Linked DNA regions of Mesorhizobium opportunistum WSM2075. The protein of the gene in region 1 interacts with the protein of each later gene in a pairwise test. Links are inferred from orthologs where the notes say so. Each region holds a gene or a part of one and is shown on either strand. Other genes may lie near its edges.

What was found.
Region 2: the proteins of recO (region 1) and recR interact in binary tests that used the Escherichia coli proteins (3 or more experiments, as listed by UniProt). The link is inferred for Mesorhizobium opportunistum WSM2075 from one-to-one orthologs.

Annotation. Positions count from the first base shown.
Region 1 is NC_015675.1:5,414,968-5,423,124, forward strand. Bases 1,586-4,461 are described here. They hold recO (DNA repair protein RecO), read right to left. Parts: upstream 3,474-4,461; coding sequence 2,697-3,473; downstream 1,586-2,696. Other genes in these bases: MESOP_RS26245 (DUF2339 domain-containing protein), read right to left, coding at 1,586-2,087; MESOP_RS26250 (PaaI family thioesterase), read right to left, coding at 2,182-2,700; MESOP_RS26260 (porin), read right to left, coding at 3,605-4,461. In the rest of the region: more of MESOP_RS26245, read right to left, coding at 1-1,585; more of MESOP_RS26260, read right to left, coding at 4,462-4,747; MESOP_RS26265 (CPBP family intramembrane glutamic endopeptidase), read left to right, coding at 5,493-6,296; MESOP_RS26270 (winged helix-turn-helix domain-containing tetratricopeptide repeat protein), read left to right, coding at 6,424-7,929; GTPase Era, read right to left, coding at 8,004-8,157. UniProt on the Escherichia coli protein: Involved in DNA repair and RecF pathway recombination.
Region 2 is NC_015675.1:55,459-63,509, reverse strand. What follows is about bases 2,194-4,963. They hold recR (recombination mediator RecR), read left to right. Parts: upstream 2,194-3,160; coding sequence 3,161-3,766; downstream 3,767-4,963. Other genes in these bases: MESOP_RS00265 (lytic murein transglycosylase), read left to right, coding at 3,933-4,963; MESOP_RS00275 (cell wall hydrolase), read left to right, coding at 2,194-3,079. In the rest of the region: MESOP_RS00290 (DNA polymerase III subunit gamma/tau), read left to right, coding at 1-1,035; MESOP_RS00285 (YbaB/EbfC family nucleoid-associated protein), read left to right, coding at 1,077-1,400; MESOP_RS00280 (hypothetical protein), read left to right, coding at 1,420-1,827; more of MESOP_RS00275, read left to right, coding at 2,063-2,193; more of MESOP_RS00265, read left to right, coding at 4,964-5,210; MESOP_RS35495 (hypothetical protein), read right to left, coding at 5,307-5,519; MESOP_RS00260 (ABC transporter substrate-binding protein), read left to right, coding at 5,464-7,107; MESOP_RS00255 (ABC transporter permease), read left to right, coding at 7,126-8,051. UniProt on the Escherichia coli protein: May play a role in DNA repair. It seems to be involved in an RecBC-independent recombinational process of DNA repair. It may act with RecF and RecO.

The DNA.
Region 1 (8,157 bases):
TGTTCGGCGAGCGTCATGGCACCCGTGTCGATCACGCCGCCATGCATGGCGTGACGCACCAGCATGGCAACGGCTAGCAGCGCAAACAGCGCCGCGGCCGCTTCCATGGCGAGGCGTGGCCGGCCATCGGTGGTGCGGGCGAGTTGCCAGGCGGCGAAGCCGAAGGCCAGCGCCGGTATCCCGTAACCCGGCAGCAGCCAGTTGAACACCGGTGTGGTGGAGAGGAATCCAGCGCCGACGATTGTCGGATCGAAGGCGACGCGGCCGAGCACCGCGATCACGGCGCCGACAGAAATCCAGCCGAGCGCCGGATAAGAACGCCAGCGTGTCGCCAGCGCCGGTATGATGGCCGCGGCACCCAGCAACATGGTGGTCCAGCCCGAGCCGAAAGCCATGTGCAGCATCAGGAGGCCGGCGATTGCCGCGCCGCCGAGGGCAAATGATACGGCCATTCCGCCCTTGAGCGGCGGCGCTTCGGCCCTTGCGATCCACTCGCCGCCGGCGGCGAAAATCACCACCAGCAATGCCGCGATGGCGGCGTAAACAAAGTCGCGGTCGAGATTGCCGAAGGTGAACCAGAGCGCCAGCAGGATGACCAGCGGCACGATGACGGCCCATGCCGCCCAGGAGGCGGACCGCGGCCAGGAGGAGGCCGCGAACTTCCAGGCTGCCCAGAGACCGGCGCCAATGAAGACCAGGCCCAGCGCGATGCCGATGCGCCATGTCAGCGCGTTGGAGGTTGCAAGCGGCAGTCCATCGACACCAAGAGCGCCGCCCGAAAAATCGGAAGCGATCGAGGTCGGCGGGATGATGCCGAGATAGATCAGCACCGTCGCCAATCCGGCGGCGAAAAGCAGGGGCAGCGCCAGCGGTCGATAGACCGCGACGGCCACCATCGCGGCAAGCAGCACTGCCGCCGGCAACGCATCGCCGGCGGCGGCGAAGACCGGGTCGACCGACAGGCCCAGCGCCGAGAATGCGACGAACAGCCCAGGCACGATCGACGGCCAGTCGAAAGCCCTCGCCGGTCCGGTCTCGTCGCCACGACGGCCGAGCCAGACAAAAGCGAGCACGGCGAGCGTGGCCGCATTGATGAACAGGATGACGGAGAGGTTCGCCCCCGGTGCGTCGGTCATGTAGAGGATGGTCCAGATGCCGGTGCCGAAAAAGGCCGCCGCCATCAGCAGCTTCCAATCGCGCATGCGGGCGATGACGCCGGTGGCGGCAAGCACGATCGCCAGATAGCCGAACAGCGCCCAGGGATTGGGCGCCTGCGAGGCGATCAGCACCGGCGTCACCATGGCGCCGACAAGACCGATGCCCGCCAGCGCCTGGCCGTGGACGAGAGCGGCCGCGATGGTCGCCACGCCGATGGCGCCGAGCAACGTGAAGGCGAGCGCCGGCCCGATGAAACCGTAAATGCCATGGGCGGCGTAGACGGTGCCGAACAGGATGAAGGCACCCGCCGCTGTCAGGATTGCCGGAATGTAGGCGCCCGCGGCGCCTTGCACGGGCATCTTGAAGCCGGTGCGGCGGATGAACTCGCCGCCCGCGACCAGCACCAGCCCGAGCACCGCGGCCATGGTGAGCCGCACGCCGGGACCGAAAATGCCGGCCTCGATGGTGTAGCGGATCAGGAACAACCCGCCCAGCGCCAGCGCGATGCCGCCCACCCAGACCGCCCAGCGGGTGCCGAGCGCCGTTTCGACATCGGATTGGCGGGCGGCTTTCGGCGTTGTGGCAGGTTCGGTGGGCTTCGTTGCCTTCGGCTCGCCCGCGGTCCATGGCCCGGACATGATCTCGTCGGACGGAGCTTCCGCTTCTGCAGCGGGCATCGGTGCGGCGGTCGGCTCGCTCACTGCTGCTGGAGCTAGATCCGCCGCTGCCGCCGGCACCGGCGCCGCGTCCTCCTTGCCATGGGTGGCCGCCAGTTCGTACGGCTTGACCGCTGGTGGCACGGCGCCTGAAAGGACAAGGCTGCGCAACGCACCAAGTTCGCGCTCGATCAGGCCGATGCGGCCTTGCTGGCGCGAAATGATGACGAACAAGGCGATGATGGCGACAAGGCCGATCAGGCTCTCAAACATGGCGGTTCCCCCAAACCAGGCCAGTTTTCACTGACGTTTCGTCTCACTGACATTCAAATACGGCGGCTAGGCGGCAACTGGACGGCTGGAAAACTCAACGTGCCGCCAGATTGGCGGCTGGAAATATGGAACATGTCTCGGTGCCGAAAGCCAGCAGCTTGCCGCCGGCATCCTTCAGCGTCGCTTCCGAAACGGCAAGCGTACGGCCTTTGTGGACCACCTTGCCTTCGCAGACCACCTCGCCGGTCCTGGGCGTGATCGGCCGTGTCAGATTGACCTTGAATTCCGCGGTCGTATAGGCCTCGCCCTTTTCGAGCAGTGTCTGCACGGCGCAGGCCAAAGCCGAATCGAGAAGCGTCGCCGCCCAGCCGCCATGCACGCTGCCCAGCGGATTGAGGTGACGCTCGCCCGGCATGCCGTGAAAAACAGCGCGCCCTTCCGAGACTTCGGTGAGGGTGAAATTCAGCTGAAATGAGATCGGCGGCGCCGGATATTTGCCATCGACGATGCGCTGCAGCAATTCCAGGCCGGTATATTCCAGGATGTCGGCGTGCGGGATCGTGCCCAAGCCGAGCGGCGAGACGCGGCCCGGATAGAGTTCAACCTCGCTCATGTGATGATTTCTCTGGCGGCATTCTCTCCGGCAATGGTCTTGCGCGCTGCATGATGCTTGCGCAGTGCGGCAAGAAAGCCGAGGCGGGCATCCGGCTGCTCGATGGCGCGCGGCTCATAGACGTGGCGGGTGAAGAAGAAGCCGGTGAGCCGGAAGGCGTCCTCGACAGCTCCGGGATCCGCGCGCAGGCCGGAACCGCGCTGCAGAAACGCCGGCAGCGCCAGCATCTTGTCGCGCCACGGCAAGCCTGCTTCACGCGACACCGCGCGCCCCGACTTCGGCGAGACATAGGCGAGGTCCTGTTGCGTGCCGGTGGCGGCGCAGCGGCTGAGATCGAGGCCGAAGCCGAGTTCATCGAGGATCAGAAGCTCGAAGCGTGCCACCAGTTCGCCGGCGGCATCGGCGTCGTCGAGATGGACGATCATCACCGAAAGCGCTTCGTAAAGGCCGCCATGGGCGTCGCGCTCCGGCAGCAGACGCAGATGCGCCGCCATGGTCTGCAGCCCGTAGACGGCGATGGCGCTGTCCATGAGCCGGGCGGCATTCATCTCGATCGGCTCGGCCTGGAAGGTGCCGAGATGCTCGTCAAGGCGTGCCCGCCACAAGAGATCGACGCGATTGCCCGGCTGCAGGACAGGCTGCTGTTTGCGCGAACGGCCGCCGCGAACGAGACCGAGATGGCGGCCATGCGTGCGCGTCATCACCTCGAGAATGGCGCTGGTTTCGCCATGCTTGCGGGTGCCGAGAATGATTCCCTCGTCGCGCCATTCCATTTCTAGAGCTTTTCACCGATCGGGTGGCGAAATCAAGGTATGGGCTTGCGCTGGGACCGACTCTTGCAACAGCACATAAAAAACCGCCCGCAGCAAATGCTGCGGGCGGCCTGGTAAGGTCAGTCGATCGATTAGAAATTGCGCTGGAAGCGGACGATACCGCCAACGCTGTCCTTCTTGTCGGCCTTGGACCAGTTGCCGTAGAGGGAGGGATTGCCGTAATTGCCGTAGTGGTCCCAGTCGACTTCGGTCGTGACCGTGAAGCCCGGGACGATGGTGTAGGCGACGTTCGCGGCGAGAGCGTAGTTCTTGTCGTCATCAGCCGAAGCCTGGACGTTGAACGCGGTCTTCTCGTTGAACTTGTAGGTGCCGCCACCCCAGACAGCCCAGTTGCCACCCCAGGGCTTGTATTGGGTGCGGCCGCTTGGAGCCCAGACATCGCTGTTGTCTGTCGTGCCATAGCCGCCCATGACGAACAGCGACAGTTCCTTGGTGACGTTGACGTCCAAACGGACCTTGCCGGCGACTTCCTCGTAGTTGCTGTCATAGGCGACGACGCCGGTGATCGCACCCCAATCGGCCTTGTACTTCAAACCGCCGACGACGTGCGGAACATAGCTGTCGATCGTGTTGACGCCAGTGCCTTCTTCGAGCGAGATCACACCCGTGAAGCCGCTGCCCGCGTCGAAGTAGTACTGGACAACGTTGGTGTCCTTGATGCCATACGGGATAATCGTGTCCTGGATGACGTTGCCGGCATAACCGATGAACTGGTCGTATGCCGTTTCATCCTTGCCGACGCGCAGGCCACCGAGCTGGATCCAGGCGAAGTTGAGAGTGGTGGTCTTGTTGCCAGCTTGCCAGCCAGTGCCGTCACCTGAATAGTCGCCGGAGGAGTTGCCGAACTGGAAGCGAGTCTCGGTAAAAGTCTTCAACGTGCCGAGCTCGGTTTCCTGGCCGGTATAAGTCCTCAACGTGAAACGCATGTTCTTATAGTAGGTGTCGTGCCTATCGCCGTCCATGTGATCGGCAACGTTATTGACGCCATCCAGCGTACCGGAATCGCCGACGCCCATGTCGTAGCGGAGATAGCCGCCGATGCGCAGGCAGGTCTCGGTGCCCGGGATATAGAAGTAGCCGGCGCCGTAGACGTCGCAGATCTTGACGTATTCGGCCGGTTCCGGCTCGGCGACGACGACAGCGTCCGCGGCGCGCGCGCCGGACACCGCGACCAGTGCCGCGGCTGAGCCGAGAAGAAGGCTCTTGATATTCATTTTCTGACCTCTCCAGTCAAAGTTAAAAATGGCTTCGGATTTGTGGCTGGCGGATATGTTTTCCCGCCTCATCCCCACAACGAAAAAGGCTCGCACCGCGTCCCCTTTTCGCGGCGAACATACCCATCAATCGTCCGCCTTCAATGACGGTTTTGGAAATAACGTCGATTCCGTGAACAGAATAATCCTGTGTTGCACAAATAACACTTGCCATTTTAGCGAATGGCACAATTGGAACAACGTCATATATTCAATATATACACGAATAATTTCCCGGCTAAATAGGTGTATATGCATGGCATCACTACAAAACGCTGGAACTCGCGAGGCCATACCTGTTCCAAATTACAAATACGCAGCTGTTTTTTTGCCCGACGCATCGCCAGGCGACATTCGTCCCTTGGCAACGCCGACGGCCCTGGCATCCGCGGCGATACGGTCGGGAGGCCGTCCGGCAAGACTGTGAGATGGCGCCAATCGGGACGCGGTGCCCGGTAGCAGTCCGTGGCCGGCCTCCACATCGGCTCCGCCCCGGCTGCCGAGCAAATAGGCCAGCCCTTCAGAAATATCGGAAATCTTTCAGAAACTGCTCGGGATTTTTGGCGGCACAAGAAGCAATAAGGGCAGGTCGGCCAGAGCGGTCGATCAACGGCCGGACACATTCGGCTCGTCTCCAGATGCAGGTCGACCGATCGGGCAGCCCGGCGACTTCTCCTGACCAATCTGCCCGTCGAGAGGACCTGACATGATTTCCCTCCTGAGCATGGTGCGAAGGCACCAGCTGACCACCTTCTTTTCACTGGCGCTTGGCCTGACCTGGCTGGGCTTCATCCCGTTCTGGCTGTCGAATGGCGACAGTATTCCCTGGTTTACGTTTGGCCCGATGGCCGCCGGCTTCATCGTCGCCTCTCTTTCCGGAGGTTGGACTTCAGTCAAGGCGATCCTCGCCTCGATGGTAAAGTGGCGGGTGCATCCGACATGGTACCTAGTGGCCTTCGGCCTGCCGTTCGCAACACAGCTGACTTCCATCATGATCAATCCGCTATTTGGCGCCGCAGCACCAGCCTGGGCTAATATTCCGGCGTTTTCCGAGATGGTGCCGATCATCGCGCTCTACGCCATCTTCAGCGGCCCGCTCGGAGAGGAGCCCGGTTGGCGGGGCTTTGCGACATCACGTCTGCTCGCCAGTCATTCGGCGCTGGCCGGCAGCCTGATCCTCGGCGTGATCTGGGCAGTCTGGCACTTTCCGCTTGGGCTGGTCGGCGACCTCAGCCTGTACGGCACGATCAATGTCTTGCTGGCTGCCGTGGTCTTCACATGGCTCTACCAGAATACCGGCAGCGTGCTTCTCGCCTTCATCATGCACTTCACCCACCAGAACAGCGTGCGCTTCCTGGGCCAGGTGTTCACGGGCGGGGACTACGTGCAGCAGCAATGGCTCGGTGTCGGCATTTGGGCAGTCATCGCGGTCATCATCGTCGCCCACTATGGCACGGAAAGTTTCGTGCGCAGGCCAAAGACGCGGTTTGCCGTCGCCGGCACAGTCTAACCCAACGCAATTGTCGCGGCGCCCGAAGCCAGGCGCTGCGTCTTTCTGGCGATGAAAGTGCACTGGCCCTTGACCCAGCCCGCTCGCCGTAGGCCAATGCCGGCATGGCTTCAGGAGCGGGCCTTTGATGGCGGTCTCGGCCACCGGTCAGGTTTTTCAATTCGGCGGTTTTACGCTCGATCTGGGCAAAGGCACGCTCAGCCGTGCCGACCAGCCGGCCTTCCTGCGCCCGAAAGCCTACGCGTTGCTGACCCACCTTGCCTGCCACATCGGCCGCGTGGTGCCGAAATCGGAGCTGATGGATACGGTCTGGCCTGGAGTTTTCGTCACCGAGGATTCGCTGACGCAGTCGGTGCGCGAAATTCGTAAGGTGCTGGGCGAGGAACGGGTGCGGACGGTGTCGAAACGCGGCTACATGTTGGTGCCGGAGACGGAAGCAGTACCCGAATCCGGCGCACAGCCAATCGTGGCGGTGCTGAGATTTCGCAACGACGGCGCGGATCCAGCCAATCAGGAGATTGTCGACGGTTTTGCAGAAGACATCATCAATGGCCTTGCCCGCTTCGGCACGGTGACAGTGCTGGCGCGCAATTCGAGCTTTTCGTTCGCCTCCCATTCGCCCGCCGAGTGGCCAGCCATCCGCTCGCGAATCGGCGCCGATTATCTCGTTGAAGGCTCGGTGCGGCGACAAGCGGAGCGCATCATCGCCGCGGTCAGTCTGATCGATGCCGCCAATTCAGCGCAGCTCTGGGGCGATCGCTACCAGGCCGAGGCTGCCGGGCTGTTCACGATCCAGCAGGACATCGTCGAGCAGATCGTCGGTCGGCTGGTGGTCAAGGTCAGCAATGCCGGACTGACGCGCGCCTCGCGGCGGCCGGTGACCAGCCTCGCCTCCTATGAGTTGGTATTGCGCGGCGTCGCCTTGATGCGCGACCCGGCGCAAAGCGACCTGAAGGCAGCTGCGGCACTGTTCGAGGCGGCGATCTCGAAGGATCCTTCCTATGGCCTCGCCCACACGTATTTGGCGCTGTCCTATGTGCTGAACAGCGAATTCGGACCTACCAGCAGTTCCGTGCTGGCAAAAGCCCGCGATCTTGCGGAAAGGGGTATCGCGCTGTCTCCCGACCAGGCGACGGCGCACCGCATTCAGTCGCTGGTCCGGCTCAGCATGCGCGACCATCAGGCCGCCGAGCATCATTTGCAGATCGCGCTCGAGCTTAATCCTGGCGACGCCGAATGCATCGAGCAGATGGGCCATCTTCTGACGATGCGCGGCCGACCGCTCGAGGCGCTCAGCTGGCTGGCGCGCGCCATCAGGATCGACCCGCTCAATCCTCACTGGTACCAATACGATCGATCGCTGGCGCTCTACATGCTGGGCGAATACCGGCCGGCCGCGGAGGCATTGGAACTTGCGACGCGGCCAACGCCGTGGATCCGCACGCGCCTGGCCGCCTGCTATGCGCAACTCGGCAACATGGAGGCGGCAACACGCCAGGCGGCGTTGATCAATGCCGGTGGCTTCGATTTTTCGCCGGTCGACTATGCGACAACAGTGGTCCCGTTCGAAAACGCCGTCGACGCGGAGCATCTTGTCAATGGCGTATTGCTGGCGCTGGGACGGCGACGTTAGATCCGGTGCCGTTACCTCACAGCTTATATGGCGTGGCGACCAACCAGCTGACGAGTGCTGTGTCGATTTCGACCTTAGTGCGGGAACTCCAGTCCCATCTCGCGGTAGCGCTCGGGATCGTCGCCCCAGTTTTCGCGCACCTTCACGAACAGGAAGAGGTGCACCTTCTGCTCGAGAATGCCCGCGATTTCCATCCGAGCCGCTTGGCCGATGGCGCGGATGGTCTCG
Region 2 (8,051 bases), 5.4 Mb from region 1 along the record:
CTGGGCCTCGCCGATCGCGCCCGCATCGTCGATCTGTTCGAACATGTGATGAAAGGCGATGTGGCGGCGGTCCTGGCCGAATTCCGCGCGCAATACGACACCGGCGCCGATCCGGCCGCCGTGCTGACCGATCTTGCCGAGTTCAACCATCTGGTCACCCGGTTGCGGTTCGTGCCGACCGCCATGGACGACGCCTCGCTGTCGCAGGACGAGCGGCAGCGTGGCGCCGACTTCGCCCGGGCGCTGTCGGTCAGGGTGCTGTCGCGGACATGGCAGATGCTGCTCAAGGGCATTCCCGAGGTGCAGTCCTCCAACCGGCCGGTCAGCGCCGCCGAAATGGTGCTGATCCGGCTGGCCCATGCCGCCGACCTGCCGACACTGGACGAGGCGCTGCGATCGCTCGAGGGCGCTTCTCCGGTTCAAAATGGCGCGCCGCGCCCGAATGGGGTGCCCGCGGGTCCCGGCAATGGCGGCGGCGCCAGCGCGGTCGCGCAGACCCGCATGCCATCCGGGCAGGGCGGCGCACAGACCATGCGGCTGGTCGAGGCCACCCCTGCGCCGGTCGCCTTCGTAGCACCTCCGCCGCCGGCGCCGGAGGCGCAGCCGGTACCGCTGAAATCGCTCGCCGACATCGTTGCGCTTGCCGATGCGCAGCGCGACATCGCCTTCAAGGTGCTGGTCAAGCGCTGCATTCGCCTCGTGCGCATCGAGCCCGGCCGTATCGACGTCAGCCTGACCGACGATGCGCCCAAGATGCTGCTCAACGACCTGACGATGAAATTGCGCGCCTGGACCGGCCGCAACTGGCTCGTCTCGTTGTCGAAGGAAGAGGGCGGACAGACGCTGGCCGAAATGGAATCGACCAGGCGCGAGAACGCTTTCCTCGATGCCAAGAGCGATCCGGCCGTGGCTGCCATATTGGCGCGCTTTCCCGGTGCCAAGATCATCGACGTGCGCATTCCCGACGCGCCGGAAGCGGACGCGGACCAAGCCGAAGTGCCGGTCGAACCGCCGGCGGATGACGACGACGCCTGACAAACCAAGAACCCCGACCAACCAAGAACAAGGATCGGACCATGAAAGATCTTCTCGGCCTGATGGGCAAGGCAAAGGAAATGCAGGCCAAGTTCCAGGCCATGCAGGACGAGATTGCCACGGTCGAAGCCGCCGGCCAGTCCGGCGGCGGCCTGGTAAGCGTCACCCTGACCGGGAAATTCGAGATGAAGTCGCTGAAGATCGATCCGTCGCTGTTCAAGGAGGACGATGTCGAAGTCCTCGAGGACCTGCTGCTCGCCGCGCACAATGACGCCAGGGTCAAGGTCGAGCAGATCATGCAGGAAAAGACCAAGGCGCTGACCGCCGGCCTGCCGATTCCGCCGGGAATGAAACTGCCGTTCTAGGTCCGGCGGCCGCAGCTCCATGACCGATGAGCCGTCCGAAAGACTGATCGAGCAGCGTATCCGCAACAGGATCTACGAGATCCTGGAAATCCTCGCCGATTGCGACGCGGGCGTCGATCTCGTCGGCATCAAGGGCTACTTCTATCTGTTCGAGGACTTCGTCCACCGCCCGTCGATCGAGGCCGGCACGTCGGCGCTTTCCAGGGAGGAGCGCGCGGTCGTGCTGGAGATCGCCGAATTCCTCGAGGCGGCCTCCGAAACAAATCCCGACTTCACCAAGGCCGAATTCATCCACAGCGACTGGCCGGGAAGGATCGCGCCGGCGGCCAGGAACGCTCGTAGGCTCTTCCTCGCACGCGGCCTGTTTTCTGAGAAAGTCGAGGAACTCGAGCCCGGCCAGCCGGCCGTGGCGGCGGCAGGACGATAGAGCGGTTCAGGAAGAGCGTGATTCGGATTTCCCCTTCCGAATTGCGGCGAAACAGAGAGAAAGCGGTCATCGGTTTTGTGAAACGATGGCTCGATCTATCTGAAAAGCCAAGAAATTGTGCTAATTATGCAACAGTACCCTGCTAATAACGTTTTGGCCATCATTTTGCCCGAAAGTGTCTCATTCTTGCCGCAGCCTGGGGGCGGGCATCGAAGTGAAGTGAGAGGGTTACCTGTTGATTGTCACGCGATGGAAGGCGCCGCTGTTGCTCGGCGTCGTTACCTCTCCGCTGTTCTTGGCTGCATGCAGCCAGACCACGTCGCACGGCATGTCCGTTGCCAGCCTGACTGACGCCATCACGCCGAGTTTCCTCAGTTCGCGCGCCTACAGCCACACGCCGAAGGACAGGGAATGCCTGGAAAGGGCGATGTTCTTCGAATCCAACCGCTCGAGCCGCGACGGCATGATCGCCGTCGGCACCGTGGTGATGAACCGGCTGCGCTCCGGCAACCATGGCAGCACCATTTGCCAGGTGGTGGGCGAGCCTGGACAGTTCGCGCCCGGCGTCATGACAAGGCCGATGAATTCGCGCGCAATGCCCGATGTCGAGGAAGCCGCCGACGCCGTGCTCAAGGGCGAGCGCAAGGCCAAGCTCAAGAACACCATGTATTTCCATACCGCCGGCCTGCGCTTCCCCTACAAGAACATGCACTACACCATGGTTGCCGGCGGCAACGCCTTCTACGAGAAACGTGGCCGCAACTGGCAGCCGCTGCCCGATGAGCCGATGGTTGCCTCGGTGGAGACAGAAAAGCCGGCCGTCCCGGTCACGATGGTTGCCTCGGCGGAGCCGGTTCGCTCGGACAGGAAGCTTGTTCGCAACGCCCCGGCACAGCAGCAGGCCCCAACACAACAGGCCCCAACACAACAGGCCTATGTGACTGCGGCAGTCGAACCGGCGCGCCCGTTCAAGATGGCCACTGCCCCTGCCCAGCAGACCTACGTGACCGCGGCCGCGGCACCCTCGGCGAAGTCTGCCCGCGTCGCATCGAAGCCGGTGGCAGTTGCCATGCAGGAGCCGATGGAAGAACCGGATGCCGCCCGTTTCGGCGGAACCTTGAACAAAAAAATCATCAGTTCGGTCCAGGGCGAACCGCAAGAGGCGTCGATGGGATTCCAGTCGACACCCGAGAACACCGACGCCATTGGCGCGATGATCGTCAGCCAGGGCCGGCCGCTCGAAACCAACTGATCCGCGTCGCATGGCAGCATGGGGCGTCATGCGCTGCCGCGGGATGTTCCAAAGCGCTCTGAAAAATCCTAGATCAGAGCGATGTCGAAACGAATCGCCGGTCCCGAGATCGAACGCCTGATCCAACTCCTGGCCAAGGTGCCGGGTCTTGGCCCCCGTTCGGCCAGGCGTGCGGCTCTCCATCTGATCAAGAAGAAGGAGCAGCTCCTGTCGCCACTCGCCGCCGCCATGGGCGAAGCCGCCGACAAGGTGCGCATCTGTTCCACTTGCGGCAATGTCGACACCTCGGATCCTTGCATGATCTGCACCGATCCACGCCGCGACGCCACCACCTTGATCGTCGTCGAGGACGTCTCGGATCTCTGGGCGCTGGAGCGGGCAGCGGCGATGAACGTGCGCTATCATGTGCTCGGCGGCACGCTGTCGCCGCTCGACGGCGTCGGCCCCGACCAGCTCAACATCCGCTCGCTGATCGACCGCGTCGCCGGCGGCGAGGTCAAGGAAATCATCCTTGCCGTCAACGCCACGGTCGAGGGCCAGACCACCGCGCACTACCTCACCGACCAACTGTCCGGCTTCGACATCAAGGTGACGCGCCTTGCGCATGGCGTGCCGGTCGGCGGCGAACTCGACTATCTCGACGAAGGCACGCTGGCGGCTGCACTTAGGTCGCGGACGGCGTTTTGACGGGGGTGGTTCTGAAATGACAGCACCTTACGGCGCCCCCCTCTGTCCTGCCGGACATCTCCCCCACAAGGGGGGAGATCGGCTGTCGTCACGACCTTCACTAATCTCCAACTTTGCAAGAAGAGAGCCGGAGCTGAAGCTGCCGATCTCCCCCCTTGAGGGGGAGATGGCCGGCAGGCCAGAGGGGGGCGCCACAGAGCGTGGACTTCGCCAGTTCTGTCTCGCATTTTTCCTGGCTGCACTTGCCTTCCTCGTCTTTTCCACACCAGCCTCCGCCGCCAAGATCGACGACCAGTTCCGCGCTTGGCTGCAGAACGACCTCTGGCCGCAAGCCAAGGCCCAAGGCATCTCGAAAAGCACCTTCGACGCCGCCTTCGACGGCATCAAACCCAATCTGAAGCTGCCCGACCTTGTCATGCCAGGCGAGAAGCCGAAGACGCCGCAGAAGCAGCATCAGGCCGAATTCGGCTCGCCCGGTGCCTATTTCGCCGAGAAGACCATTGGCGCCGTCACAGCGGGCGGACGCGCGCGCGAAACCGCCAACGCCAAGACGATTGCCGCGATCGAAAAACGCTATGGCGTGCCCGGTGAAATCCTGCTGGCCATCTGGGGCCGCGAGACCGGCTTCGGCGCGGCAAAGATGCCTTACGACGCCTTCGAGGTGCTGGGCACCAAGGCCTTCATGTCGACCAAGAAGGATTTCTTCCGCACCGAGCTTTTGGCCGCGCTCGAAATCGTCGAGCGCGGGCTTGCCCCGGTCGGCGCGATGAAATCGTCCTGGGCAGGCGCACTCGGCCAGCCGCAATTCATGCCGACCTCGTTCCTGAAGCATGCCGTGGATTTTGACGGCGACGGACGCGTCGACATCTGGAACTCGACGCCGGACGTGCTTGCTTCGATCGCCAACTATCTCGTCCACTATGGCTGGGTGAAGGGCCGTGGCTGGGGTTTCGAGGTGACCGTGCCCGAGACGGTCTCCTGTTCGCTGGAAGGCCCCGACCAGGGCAAGAAGATCTCGCAATGGGTAGCGCTGGGCATCAAGCGTGTCGGCGAAAAGCCGTTTCCGGCGAGCGAGTTGAAGGCCGAGGGCTTCCTGCTCATGCCGGCCGGCCGCAGTGGGCCTGCCTTCATCGCCACGCCCAATTTCTACGTGCTGAAGGAATACAACACCAGCGACCTCTACGCGCTGTTCATCGGCCACGGCGCCGACCGTATCGCCCACGGCGACTCCAATTTTTCCGGCGCCTGGGGTCCGGTCGGCGATCTCCACCGCTCCGACATAGCCGCACTGCAGCGGACCCTGGAGGCCAAGGGCTATGACGTCGGCAGCGCCGACGGCCTGCCCGGCTTCAAGACCCGCCGTTCGATCGGCAAATGGCAGGCCAAGAACGGACAGGCCTCGACCTGCTTTCCCGACGCCGGCCTGGTTACCGCGCTGAAATAGCGCCGAAATTGGCAGATTTTTCTCGATACGCGGGCCCGATTGGACTGAATATGCGTCGACTTGCCGCCTGCCATTCTGGTCCAATGAACCGTCGCATTAATGCGCGTTGCTCGCCACGAGGTCGCCGAATATGGTGTTGACCAACTGGACAAAAACCACGACGGTAAGTGGGCAGAGGGCCATGGCCGGCCCCGAAAAGAATACTGCAACCCTGAGCCGGGAACTCAGGTCAACAAAACAGGGAACAATCACCATGATGATGGAAAAGTTTGCTCTACGCTCCCGCATCTTGCTTGCTGGTGCCGCCATGTCCGCGCTGCTTCTGGCCGGCGCGCCGGCAGGTGCGGTCACGCCCGCAGATACGCTGGTCGAAGGTTTCGCGATCGACGACATCATCTCCATGGATCCGGGCGAGGCGTTCGAGCTGTCGACCGCCGAGGTCACCGGCAACACCTACGATCTGCTGGTCCGTCTCGATCTCAGCGACACCTCCAAGGTCAAGCCCGATCTCGCCGAGAGCTGGACCGTTTCGGACGATGGTCTCACCTACACATTCAAGCTCAAGCCCGGCCTGAAGTTCGCCTCCGGCAACCCGATCACCGCGGCCGATGTCGCCTATTCGTTCGAGCGCGCCGTCAAGCTGGACAAGAGCCCGGCCTTCATCATCGACCAGTTCGGCATCAGCGGCGACAACGTCACCGAAAAAGCCAAGGCGGTCGACGACACCACCTTCCAGTTCACCGTCGACAAGGCTTATGCGCCGAGCTTCGTGCTGAACTGCCTCTCGGCAACCGTCGCTTCGGTGGTCGATGCCAAGCTGGTCAAGGAACATGTCGCCGCGGTCACGCCGAGCGCCGACTACAAATGGGACAACGACTTCGGCAATGCCTGGCTGAAGACCGGCTACGCCGGTTCGGGCGCCTACAAGCTGCGTGAATGGCGCGCCAACGAAGCCGTCGTCATGGAGCGCAACGACAATTATTACGGCGAGAAGGCCAAGCTCGCCCGCGTCATCTACCGCAACATGAAAGAAAGCTCGGCCCAGCGCCTGGCGCTCGAAGCCGGCGATATCGACGTCGCTCGCAATCTCGAGCCGAACGACCTCGACGCGATCGCCAAGAACGCCGACCTCACCACAACCAGCGCGCCGAAGGGCACGGTCTACTACATCAGCCTCAACCAGAAGAACCCGAATCTGGCCAAACCAGAGGTTCGCCAGGCCTTCAAATATCTCGTCGACTACGATGCGCTGAGCTCGACCATCCTCAAGGGCATCGGCGAAATCCATCAGACCTTCCTGCCCAAGGGCGTGCTCGGTGAACTGGACGAGAACCCGTTCAAGCTCGACGTCGCCAAGGCCAAGGAGTTGCTGGCCAAGGCAGGCCTGCCCGACGGCTTCAGCGTAACCATGGACGTACGCACCGGCCAGCCGACGACCGGCATGGCGGAATCGATCCAGCAGACGCTCGGCCAGGCCGGCATCAAGCTGGAGATCATCCCCGGCGACGGCAAGCAGACGCTGACCAAGTACCGCGCCCGCAACCACGACATCTATATCGGCCAGTGGGGGCAGGACTATTTCGACCCGAACTCCAACGCCCAGACCTTTGCCTCGAACCCGGACAATTCGGATGCAGGCAAGTCCAAGACATTGGCCTGGCGCAACGCCTGGGACATTCCGGATCTGACCAAGCAGACGGAAGCGGCCCTGCTGGAGAAGGATTCGGGCAAGCGCGCCGATATGTACAAGGATCTGGAGAAGAAGATCCTCGACACCAGCCCCTTCGTCGTCATCCACCAGCAGCTGGAAGTGGCTGGCCTGCGCAAGAACCTCAAGGGCTTTGCGCTCGGCCCGAGCTTCGACACCAACTTCGTCGGGCCGGTTTCCAAGGAATAACGCCGGCGGACGCGCAGCATGAGCGCAGTTGAAAACGAGGGCGGGCGCGGCGGCGCCCGCGCCTATGCACTTGCGTCGTCGCTCGGCCGCTTCCTGGTCATCGCGGTGACGACCTATCTTGGTCTTCTCGCGGTGACCTTCTTCATCGGCCGAGTCATCCCGATCGACCCGGTGCTGGCGGTGCTCGGTGACCGGGCGCCGGCCAATGTCGTCGAACGCACGCGCCGCGAGATGGGTCTCGACCTGCCATTGATCGAGCAGTTCTACATCTATGTGAAACACGCGCTGAGTGGCGATTTCGGCACTTCGGTGCTGACCACCAATCCGGTCATGACCGACATCCGTCGTGCGCTTCCGGCAACGACCGAGCTGGCGACGCTCGGAACGTTGATCGGCGCCCTGCTTGGCGTACCGCTCGGCGTGCTGGCCGCGGTCAGGCGCGGCAGCCTCATCGACCAGATCGTTCGCGTCATCGGCCTGATCGGCTACTCCGTGCCTATCTTCTGGCTCGGCCTGCTCGGGCTCGTCCTGTTCTACGCCAAGCTGCAATGGGTGGCTTTTCCGGCCCGGCTCGACGTCGTCTACGAATACACCTTCACGCCGATCACCGGCTTCTATCTTCTCGATTCGGCGATGCAGGGGCAGTGGGATGTCTTTTACGACGCCTTCCGGCACATCATCCTGCCGGCCTCGCTGCTCGGCTACTTTTCGCTCGCCTATATCAGCCGCATGACGCGCTCGTTCATGCTCAACGAACTGGCCCAGGAATACATCGTCGCCGCGCGTGCCAAGGGCCTGTCGGAAACGCGCATCATCTGGGGCCATGCGCTGCGCAACGCCGCCGTGCCGATGGTGACAGTGATCGCGCTCTCCTATGCCGGACTGCTCGAAGGCTCGGTGCTGACTGAGACCGTCTTCTCCTGGCCGGGCATCGGCCTCTACAT